One region of the Pseudomonas sp. NPDC087185 genome, then DNA from elsewhere that is predicted to be linked to it. Evidence: riboswitches for the same ligand, from Rfam matches in the RefSeq annotation. Region 1 holds a riboswitch; the other holds the start of a gene.
The links. Region 1 has a riboswitch for thiamine pyrophosphate ahead of ACIPIJ_RS10435 (TenA family protein). Riboswitches for the same ligand answer to the same signal wherever they lie in the genome.

Region 1 (5,171 bases):
GTTCGCCAGCACATTGAGCACGATCGGTTTGCCGGCCGTGGTGGCTGCACTGTCGTTCACGGCCACTGGTGGCTTGTTGCTGGTGTCGTCGCCACCGCCATGGCCACTGCTGGTGCGGAAGGTCGGCAGGCCGACCGAGGCGACGTACTGCACGCCGTCCCAGCCCGGCAACGGGGTCGGCATCACCTGGAATTGCCCTGGGTGCTCGATGTCCCAGCGCAGCAGCATCGAGGAGTCTTCATGCTGGGTGTTGTGGCAATGCTCCATGTAGGTCCCGGCGAACTCGCGGAAGCGAATCGCCATTTCAACCTCTTCGGAGGAGTCCACCTCGGAGCCGATCCGATACACGTCCTTGCGTGCCCATTTTTCCCACTCAGGCGGCGCCTTGCCATCGCGGCTGAGGATCACACCTTCTTCGAAGTGCACGTGCACCGGGTGGCTCCAGCCGTTGCCGCCGTTCTTGATCTTCCACACTTCCAGGGTGCCGTCGCCGCTGAAGCCGCCGTCGGTGGCTTCGTTCGTCAATTGCGCGGCGGCCGTGATGCGCCGTGGGTCCATGCTGTAGCCGAAGCCGCCGTCGGTCTTGATGGTCCAGGGTGCGGTGTCGGTGCCGTCGGAGCGGCCGAAGATGAACTCGCGGTGGCGGGCGGCATTGATCTTGTCCTTGTCGGCCTGGGCGGTGCGGTCGATGGTCAGCGGGATCATCTTCAGGCCTTCGGCCTTGCCGGGCTTGGCGGGCTCGTAGGCGGTTGGGTCCATGCTCACGTCCTGACCGCTGTAGGGCTGCACCAGCAACTGCATGAACTTGCCCACCACCGGGTCGCCGTTGTCCCATTCCGGCCCTTTGCTGGTCTGCTTGATGACCGCCTTGTATTTCTCCGACAAAACATCGGCCAGCGCGATGGCCTGTTTCGGGCCCTTGCCGGTTTCGTGCTCCATCAGGTTGACGAAGTACAGCTTGTCGCCGGCCTTGATGCCGTTCTTGGCGAAGTTGATGATGATGTCGTAGCGCTCGGCAATGGCCTGCAACGGCAGGATGCCATTATTGTCCTGCAGGTTGCCGTCAGCATTGAGGTCCAGGGTGCCGTCGAATGGCACCGCGTGTTCCATGATGTTGCCGTCGTTGGCAATCATGTGGAACGGCACGCGTGCATAGGACACATTGGAGCCGCTCGGGCCTTTGAATTCACCGCTGCTGCCTGCGATTTCACGCACCACGGCGAACTTGAAGTAGCGCGACACCGAACCATTGAGAATGCGGAAGCGGTAGCTGCGCGCGCGTACCTTGAGCGTGGGCTGGTACTGCCAGTTGACCAGGATCTGATCGCCCAGGAACCCGTCGGTATTGAACGGGTTGAACCACAGCTGGCCGTTCTGATCCCAGGCCTTGTCGGCGATCACCAGGTTAACGTCGTAGTCGCGGTTGCCCCAGGCCATGCCGCTACCGCTTGGGAAGCGCAGGTTGACACCGTCCTGCAGGGCTTCGTTGCCGCGGTCCAGGGCGCTGTAGTAGTTCATCATCACGGCATTGCCTTTGTAGACGTTCTGCGCCGTGAAATCCATCATGTGGTCGTGGAACCAGTGGGTACTCATGGTTTCGCGCCAGTCGCCGCGAATCTTGATGCTGCCGTTCTGGCAGGTCTTCAGGCCAGGGGATGCGTCGTTGACGAACAGGGTTTCGCCCGGCGCGCAGGGGAATGCTGCGCGGGGGTCCTGGGCGCGGGTGTTGATGGTGTCATAGCCGGCCAGCTGGATCGGCCAGCGGTAGTCGTAGTACTGGCCGGGGAAGAAGTAGGCGTTGGCGAAACCATCGCTCTCGGCCGGGGAATGGCCGTTGTGCTCGTGGGTCGAGATGGTGTGCAGGCCGAACCCGGCGTTGGCGGCCGGGTCGATCGGCAACGCGTTGTAGTGGCGCATGAGCACCGGCTGGCCGTAGCGGACCATCAGCAACTTGGTAGGGAAGGTGCCGTCGAACGTCCACAGTGACTTGTGGTTCTGCAGCGGCATGTTCGGGTGAAAGCGCGTGTCGATGCCTTTGGTGGTGCCGAGCGTGGTGGGGATATCCGAGGTCTGGTAGTACAACCCACCTGGCGCGAATTCGCCCACGGCATAGTTGTGCAGCTGCTTGCGGTCACGCAGCCCCTGGTTGATGCGCGCACCCGCCTGTGCGGTCTTGAACGCGGCCTGGGGGTAGAACTCGTTCCAGCGCTGGTGCGACCAGCCTTTTCCTGGCGGCCGGCCTTCCGCCGGCGAGCCGACCGAATTGCGATTGAGGAACATCTCGATCTGCGCCTTCCACGGGTTGCGGTCCAACACGTTGGAATACTGGGTCGGGAACGGGTACAGCCCGGGTTGCTTGAGGAAGGCTTCCAGGGCGTTGCCGTTCGGGCTGCTGCGGGCGACGATGTCAGGGTCCTGTGCCGGTGCCGCACCGAGCGTGGGGACAGGGAACGTCAGGCTGGGCGGCGGCAGGCTCGGGTCGAGTTTCTCCGGGCCGAACTCTTCGAACAGCAGCAGCTGCTGGGTGAAGGGTTGCGCGCCATACAGCGGGCTGGGCTTGCCGTTGGTAGGGTAATTGCGTGAGGTCTGCATGGCCGGTGGCAGCACGTTGTCGACGCGGTTGGTGTCGCGGTCGCCATAGACACCGTCCTTGAGCTCAAGCGAGCCCTGGTTGGCCTCGGGCAGTGTAAGCAGGTTGAGCAGGGCCGGGTTCGGATCTGCCGGTTGGTCGTCAAAGTGGGAAGGGTCCGTTGGCGGCGGCTGGCTGACATCATCCATAGAGCCAGCCACGGCACCGTGCTGCCCAAGGCTGAGGATCATCGCGGTCACAGCGGTCAATCTGAACAGGGGGCGGCAGGGGTGGATCACGGCAGCTTTTTTCATCGCCTTATGCCTCGGTCGCAGCTAAATGGCTTGGGGCCATCAATGGCGTATTGCCTCGTTTTACTGGCCGGAGCAACGGCTGTGCCAAGTAATCTTTTGTTAAACAAAACCTTGTCGGAACTGATGCGACATAAACGTTGTCGCGTCAAAAAATGGGTATAGGTACCCACAAGCGGGTATGGCAAGGCCCAGTTCTGGTGATTTGCCCCGTGACAACCCCGGTGCAGGTGCTGTATACCTGCACCCCACCAAGGGGCGTCCGGCAACGGGCTGAGAGACCGCTGGCACAGCAGCGCGGTGACCCTTCGAACCTGATCCGGATCATGCCGGCGAAGGGATGGGACGAACGACCTGCCTTTTTGCCGGCCTCATTGCGAGGCCGCTCCATGCCGCACCGTAACGGTCTCGCTGTCACCCCATGGAGTGCAGCACCATGACCGAACGCTTCACTGAAACCCTGCGCCGCCAGAGCGAACCGACCTGGTCGGCTGCCGTTGGCCACCGCTTCGTCACTGAGCTGTGCGACGGCAGCGTGGCGGACCCGATCATGGTCCGCTACCTGGTCCAGGACCATCGCTTTCTCGACAGCTTCCTGACCTTGCTGGGCGCCGCCATCGCCACCGCCGATACCTTCGAGGCACGGCTGCGCTTCGGCCGTTTCGCCGGGATGATTTCCAGCGACGAAAACACCTACTTCCTGCGTGCCTTCGAGGCGCTGGATGTAAGCCCTGCGCAGCGCGTCGAAGCGAAGGACACGGTACCCACTGCCGGCTTCAAAGCGATCATGCAGGAAGCCGCCGCCACCCGTTCGTATGCCGCGGCGCTGGCCGTGCTGAACGTGGCCGAGGGCCTGTACCTGGATTGGGCAAGCAAAGCCGCCAAACCCTTGCCCGGCAACTTTGTGCATGCCGAATGGATCACCCTGCACGACAACCCGGCGTTCGCTGAGTTTGTCGCCTTCCTGCAGGCGGAACTCGACCGTGTAGGGCCGCAAGCGGCTGCGCTGAGCCGCGATTTCTATGCGCGCACCGTGGCACTGGAGCTCGCCTTCTTCGACGCCCTCTTTGAGGAGGAGGCCTGAGCATGGATATCTTCGAGCGCCTGAAAGCCGCCACCACACCGCAGTGGGCCAGCTACGTGGACCACGATTTCGTGCGGCAGATGGGTGAGGGCACCTTGAGCGAGGAGGCCTTCCGGACGTACCTGGTGCAGGACTACCTGTTCCTGATCCAGTTCGCCCGCGCCTGGGCACTGGCCGCCTACAAGAGCCGCCTGCCGGCCGACATTCGCGCTGCGCAGGCTGGCCTGGCGGCCATCCTCGATGAAACCGAGCTGCACCTGCGCCTGTGTGCGCGCTGGGGCCTGTCGCAGGCCGATATCGAGGCGGCGCCCGAGCACCAGGCTACGGTGGCCTACACGCGTTATGTGCTTGACTGCGGCGCTGCCGGCGACCTGCTGGAGCTGCACGTGGCGTTGGCGCCGTGCGTGATTGGCTACGCCGAAATTGGCCGCACGCTGGCGCAGCAGATCGGTGACCTGAGCAATCACCCTTACCGGGAGTGGATTGGCGAATATGCCGGCGAAGGTTACCAGGGCGTGGCGGCGGCGGCACGCAAGCACCTCGATGAGCTGGCGGCACGCAGCATGACCGAGCAGCGCTTTGTCGAGCTGGCGGGGATCTTCGGCCAGGCTTCGCGGCTGGAGGCGGATTTCTGGCAGATGGGGTTGGATGGGGTGGCATAACCCACCTTGCTGGTCGCGGCCCCTGTGGAGCGGGTTGATCGGGGCACCGAAACACGGGCGAAGCCCGTGCTATCGACCGCGGTAGAGTTCAATTACTGACCATCAACTCCGGCCCCAGGTAGCCGTTGACCAGCGCGATATCATCATCCCCCAGGCTGCCCACCGAAGACGCCAGGCGCAAGCGTGACATCAGGTAGCGCAACTTGGCCTCGAACAGGTCATGCCGGGCCACGAACAGCAACTCCTCGGCATTGAGCACATCCGAGTTGGTGCTGGTGCCGCCTTCCTTGAAGCCCTTGCGTGTCGACAGCAGCGAGCGTTCGTTGGAGGCCACGGCTTTCTCCAGCGCACGCACCCGCAACGCGCCGCTTTGCACGCCACGGTACTCCCGGGTGGTGCCGGAAATCACTTCCTGGCGCGTAGCGTCGAGTTCATCCAGCGCCTTGGAACTGTTGGCCGAGGCCTGGCGCGTCAGCGCACTGACACCGCCACCGCTGTACAGCGGAATATTCAGCTCCAGGCCAATCGAGCTGTAGTGGTTGCGC
Region 2 (5,171 bases), on a different contig from region 1:
GGCGATCAGCGGCAACCAGGACAGCGGCATGGCAATCACGATGTCGAAACCGACGGCCAGCGACATCGAGCCGTCACCCGCGCGGCGCCACAACTCGCCCAGGTCGGCCTTGGCAAACAGGTTCCAGGTCAGCCACAGGCAAGCGCCCAGCAGCACCCAGATGCCCCACTTGCGCAGCACCTTGCGCACGAACGCCAGCGGCCCGCTGACCGCCAGCAAGGTGGCCAGGCCACCAAAGCACAGGGTCCAGAACATCGGGCTATTCCACAGGCTGCCTTCACCGAAGGTCCGCGCGCCCAGCAGGCTGGCGGCGTCACGCATGACGATGATCTCGAACGCCCCCCAGCCGACCAGTTGCAACAGGTTGAGCAGCGCCGGCAAGCGGGCGCCGTGGCTGCCCAGGCTCAGGCGCAGGGTGGCCATGGCGGACAGGCCGGTGTCGCTGCCGATCACGCCAGCAGCACCCAGCAGCAGCACACCCACGCCGGTGCCCAGGGCGATAGCGAGCACGGCGCCGGCCAGGCCCAGGCCTGGGGCGAGCATGGCGCCCACCTGCAGAACCATCAGGCCGATGCCGAGCGAGAACCACAGCGAGAACAGGTCGCGACCGCCGAACGGGCGCTGGTGGGTGGGGACCGGGTGGTCGGGGGAGAAATGGCTGGGGGTTGTCATTGTTGTATCGCCGAAAGAATTGAAGTGAGCCAAACCCGTAAATCGGGCCAGTTCGGCCGCTGTGCGGCCCCGATGTAAAAGCAGCGACGGACCGCCGCTGCACCTGGAGCCTTACACCTTGTGATACAGCTGGCTGCCTTCCTGGCGGAACCGCTCGGCCTGCTCGCGCATGCCTTCCTCGACCGACACATCCACCGCATCGATGCGCAGGTTGGCGGCGTATTCACGCACTTCCTGGGTGATCTTCATCGAGCAGAACTTCGGCCCGCACATCGAGCAGAAGTGCGCGACCTTGGCCGATTCCTTCGGCAGGGTCTCGTCGTGGTAAGCACGCGCGGTGTCCGGGTCCAGGCCGAGGTTGAACTGGTCTTCCCAGCGGAACTCGAAACGCGCCTTGGACAAGGCGTTGTCGCGAATCTGCGCGCCCGGGTGGCCCTTGGCAAGGTCGGCGGCATGGGCGGCGATCTTGTAGGTGATGATGCCGGTCTTGACGTCATCCTTGTTCGGCAGGCCCAGGTGTTCCTTGGGCGTGACATAGCAGAGCATGGCGCAGCCAAACCAGCCGATCATCGCCGCACCGATGCCCGAGGTGATGTGGTCGTAGCCGGGGGCGATGTCGGTGGTCAGCGGGCCGAGGGTGTAGAACGGCGCCTCGTCGCAGCATTCCAGCTGCTTGTCCATGTTCTCCTTGATCAGCTGCATCGGCACGTGGCCCGGGCCTTCGATCATGCACTGCACATCGTGCTTCCAGGCGATCTTGGTCAGCTCGCCGAGGGTTTCCAGCTCACCGAACTGCGCGGCATCGTTGGCGTCGGCGATCGAGCCCGGGCGCAGGCCATCGCCCAGCGAGAAGCTGACGTCGTAGGCCTTCATGATTTCGCAGATCTCGTCGAAATGCGTGTACAGGAAGTTCTCCTGGTGATGCGCCAGGCACCACTTGGCCATGATCGAACCGCCGCGGCTGACGATGCCGGTAACCCGCTTGGCGGTCAGCGGCACGTAACGCAACAGCACGCCGGCATGGATGGTGAAGTAGTCCACGCCCTGCTCGGCCTGTTCGATCAGGGTGTCGCGGAACAGCTCCCAGGTCAGGTCCTCGGCCACGCCGTTGACTTTCTCCAGGGCCTGATAGATCGGTACGGTACCGATCGGCACCGGCGAGTTGCGGATGATCCACTCGCGGGTTTCGTGGATGTGCTTGCCGGTGGACAGGTCCATGACCGTGTCCGAGCCCCAGCGAATGCCCCAGGTCAGCTTGGCCACTTCTTCCTCGATCGAGGAGCCCAGGGCGCTGTTGCCGATGTTGCCGTTGATCTTCACCAGGAAGTTGCGGCCGATGATCATCGGCTCCAGTTCCGTGTGGTTGATGTTGGCCGGGATGATCGCGCGGCCGCGGGCGATTTCCTCACGCACGAACTCAGGCGTGATCACTTTCGGGATGTTGGCACCGAAGCTGTGGCCGGCGTGCTGCTGCTTGAGCAGGCCGGCGGCGCGGGCTTCCTGCAGCTTCATGTTCTCGCGGATGGCGACGTATTCCATCTCAGCGGTGATGATGCCCTGGCGGGCGTAGTGCATCTGCGAGACGTTGGCACCCGCCTTGGCGCGGCGCGGGTTGCGCACGTGGTTGAAGCGCAGCTTGGCAAGCTCGGTATCGTTAAGGCGCTGCTGGCCGAAGTTCGAGCTCAGGCCACCCAGGCGCTCGGTGTCGCCACGCGCGTCGATCCAGGCCGAGCGTACATCGGCCAGGCCTTTGCGCACGTCGATGATGACGTTGGGGTCGGTGTATGGGCCGGATGTGTCATACACCAGCACCGGGGCGTTGGTTTCGCCGCCGAAGTCGGTGGGGGTGTCGTGCAGGCTGATTTCGCGCATCGGCACGCGGATGTCCGGGCGCGAGCCTTCGACATACACCTTGCGCGAACGCGGGAACGGTTGCACGGACTGCTGATCGACTTGCGCCGACTCGCTGAGGTTGATCGTTTTTTCTTGTTTGCTCATCACAGGCTCTCCAGACAGCTTCCTAGCGGTGGAATGTCGGGGAGAACCTGAAAGACGCGGACGCACCCCTTGACGGGTGTGCAGTGCCGGATACATGGGGGTGCCGTGAGCTGCGTGCAGCTGTGACAATCCCGGACCTGGCACAAGAGGCTCCCCGGGAAGGCGAGCAATCTTGTTCCCTACGCAGGCGCTAACCTGATCAGGTTCAACGGGATCCGCAACTTTGCGATCTCAGCCTTTGCTTCAAGGCACCCCGACAAGAACATGCGCAGTCTAGACTGGAGTGGTCGGCAAAGCCAAGCGGGTAAATCGTAACGATGATGAAAGGTGCATTCGGCGATTGTTGCCGGCTGCGCGCGCCTTTACACTGGCCCGTCATTCGATACTCAACAGTTCAGTAATTAAATTTCGTACAAGGATTGCCTCTATGCTGCGCAAACTCTCACTGGCGATAGCCGTGTCTTGTGCGTCCAACGGAGTGGTCTGGGCAGCGGATGTGCCCACGACGGTAAAGACCGACCTGGTCAGCGTCTATCAGGAAGCGGTCGACAATAACGCCGATCTTGCCGCCGCCCGCGCCGACTATGGCGCCCGCCGCGAAGTGGTGCCCCAGGCCCGCGCCGGCCTGCTGCCAAACCTGTCGGCGGGTGCCGAGATGCTGAACACCCGCACCAAGCTCGACGAGCCGTCGACCACCTCCAACCGCAGTGGCAACTCCTGGAGCGCGACCCTGGCGCAGCCGGTGTTTCGTGCCGACCGCTGGTTCCAGTTGCAGGCGGCCGAGGCGGTCAACGAGCAGGCGGCGCTGGAGTTGTCCGCCACCGAGCAGAACCTGATCCTGCAGACCGCGCAAAATTATTTCGCCGTGCTCCGCGCCCAAGACAACCTGGCCGCGACCAAGGCCGAGGAAGCCGCCTTCAAGCGCCAGCTCGACCAGTCCAACGAGCGTTTCGACGTGGGCCTGTCCGACAAGACCGACGTGCTGCAGTCCCAGGCCAGCTACGACACGGCCCGGGCCAACCGGATCATCGCCGAGCGTCAGGTACAGGATGCCTTCGAGGCCTTGGTGACGCTGACCAACCGTGAGTACTCGTCGATCCAGGGCGTGGTCCACACCCTGCCGATCCAGGTGCCCACGCCCAACGATGCCAAAGCCTGGGTCGAGACTGCCGGGCGGCAGAACCTCAACCTGCTGGCGACCAACTACGCCGTCAATGCCGCCGAAGAAACCCTGCGCCAGCGCAAGGCCGGCCATGCCCCGACCCTGGATGCGGTGGCCAAGTACCAGAAAGGCGACAACGACAACCTCGGCTTCACCAACCCCTCGCAACTGGGCGTGCGCTACAGCGGTGATGTGGAGCAGACCAGCATCGGCCTGCAGCTGAACATCCCGATCTACAGCGGCGGCCTGACCAGCTCGCAGGTGCGCGAGGCGTACCAGCGCCTGAGTCAGAGCGAGCAGCAACGCGAGAGCCTGCGCCGCCAGGTAGTAGAGAACACGCGCAACCTGCACCGCGCGGTGAACACCGACGTGGAACAGGTGCAGGCCCGCAAGCAGTCGATCATTTCCAACCAGAGCGCGCTGGAAGCCACCGAAATCGGCTACCAGGTTGGCACCCGCAACATCGTCGACGTGCTCGATGCCCAGCGCCAGCTGTACACCTCGGTGCGCGACTACAACAACAGCCGCTATGACTACATTCTCGACAACCTGAGCCTGAAGCAGGCCGCCGGGACCTTGAGCCCGCAGGACCTCACCGACCTCAAGCGCTACCTGAAACCGGACTACAACCCGGACAAGGACTTCCTGCCACCAGACCTGGCGGCGGCGGCGGCGAAAAACTTCGAGCGCAGGCCTTGAGATAGGCGTCGTCCAATCGCGGGCAAGGGCGCTCCCACAGGGTCTGAAGGCATGCACCCGCCCTGTGGGAACGGGCTTGCCCGCGAAGAAGCCACCGCTACCTTCAGCGGATCAGTGCAGCAAGCCCCTCCAGCAACCGCTGCAAAGCCCCCTGATTAGCCCGCATCACCGCCCTGCCCGCCTCGCCCATGCGCTGCGCATCCTGCGGTAATTCCACCAGCCTGCGCACCGCCTCAGCCAAACCGTCGGCATCGTCCACCTGCTGCAACGCCCCTGCCACACGCAGCATTGCGCTGATCTCAAGGAAGTTGAACACGTGTGGCCCCATGATCACCGGCAACGCCAGTGCCGCCGGCTCCAGCGGGTTGTGCCCGCCGGTAGCGACCAGGCTGCCGCCAACGAAGGCGATGTCGGCCAGGGCGAAGAGGAACAGCAACTCGCCCATGGTATCGCCGAGCAGTACGCGGGTATCGGAGTCGACTGCAGTACCGGCAGAGCGGCGCACGGTGGCGAACTGTTCGGCGCACAAGGCATGTACCGCGTCGAACCGTTCGGGGTGGCGCGGCACCAGGATCAGCAACGCATCGCCGTGCACCTGCAACAGCTTGCGATGCGCCTGAAGGACCAGTGCGTCCTCACC

Region 2: another riboswitch for thiamine pyrophosphate. It lies ahead of thiC (phosphomethylpyrimidine synthase ThiC); the one in region 1 lies ahead of ACIPIJ_RS10435 (TenA family protein).

The regions. Positions count from the first base shown of each region.
Region 1 covers NZ_JBIUZK010000003.1:43,021-48,191, forward strand. The annotation lists gene ACIPIJ_RS10430 (Ig-like domain-containing protein) at 1-2,883, opposite strand, end outside; TPP riboswitch at 3,125-3,238, shown strand; gene ACIPIJ_RS10435 (TenA family protein) at 3,317-3,964, shown strand; gene tenA (thiaminase II) at 3,961-4,626, shown strand; gene ACIPIJ_RS10445 (TolC family outer membrane protein) at 4,715-5,171, opposite strand, start outside.
Region 2 covers NZ_JBIUZK010000005.1:410,929-416,099, reverse strand. The annotation lists gene cytX (putative hydroxymethylpyrimidine transporter CytX) at 1-672, opposite strand, end outside; gene thiC (phosphomethylpyrimidine synthase ThiC) at 784-2,670, opposite strand; TPP riboswitch at 2,830-2,936, opposite strand; gene ACIPIJ_RS19460 (TolC family outer membrane protein) at 3,098-4,531, shown strand; gene waaA (lipid IV(A) 3-deoxy-D-manno-octulosonic acid transferase) at 4,635-5,171, opposite strand, start outside.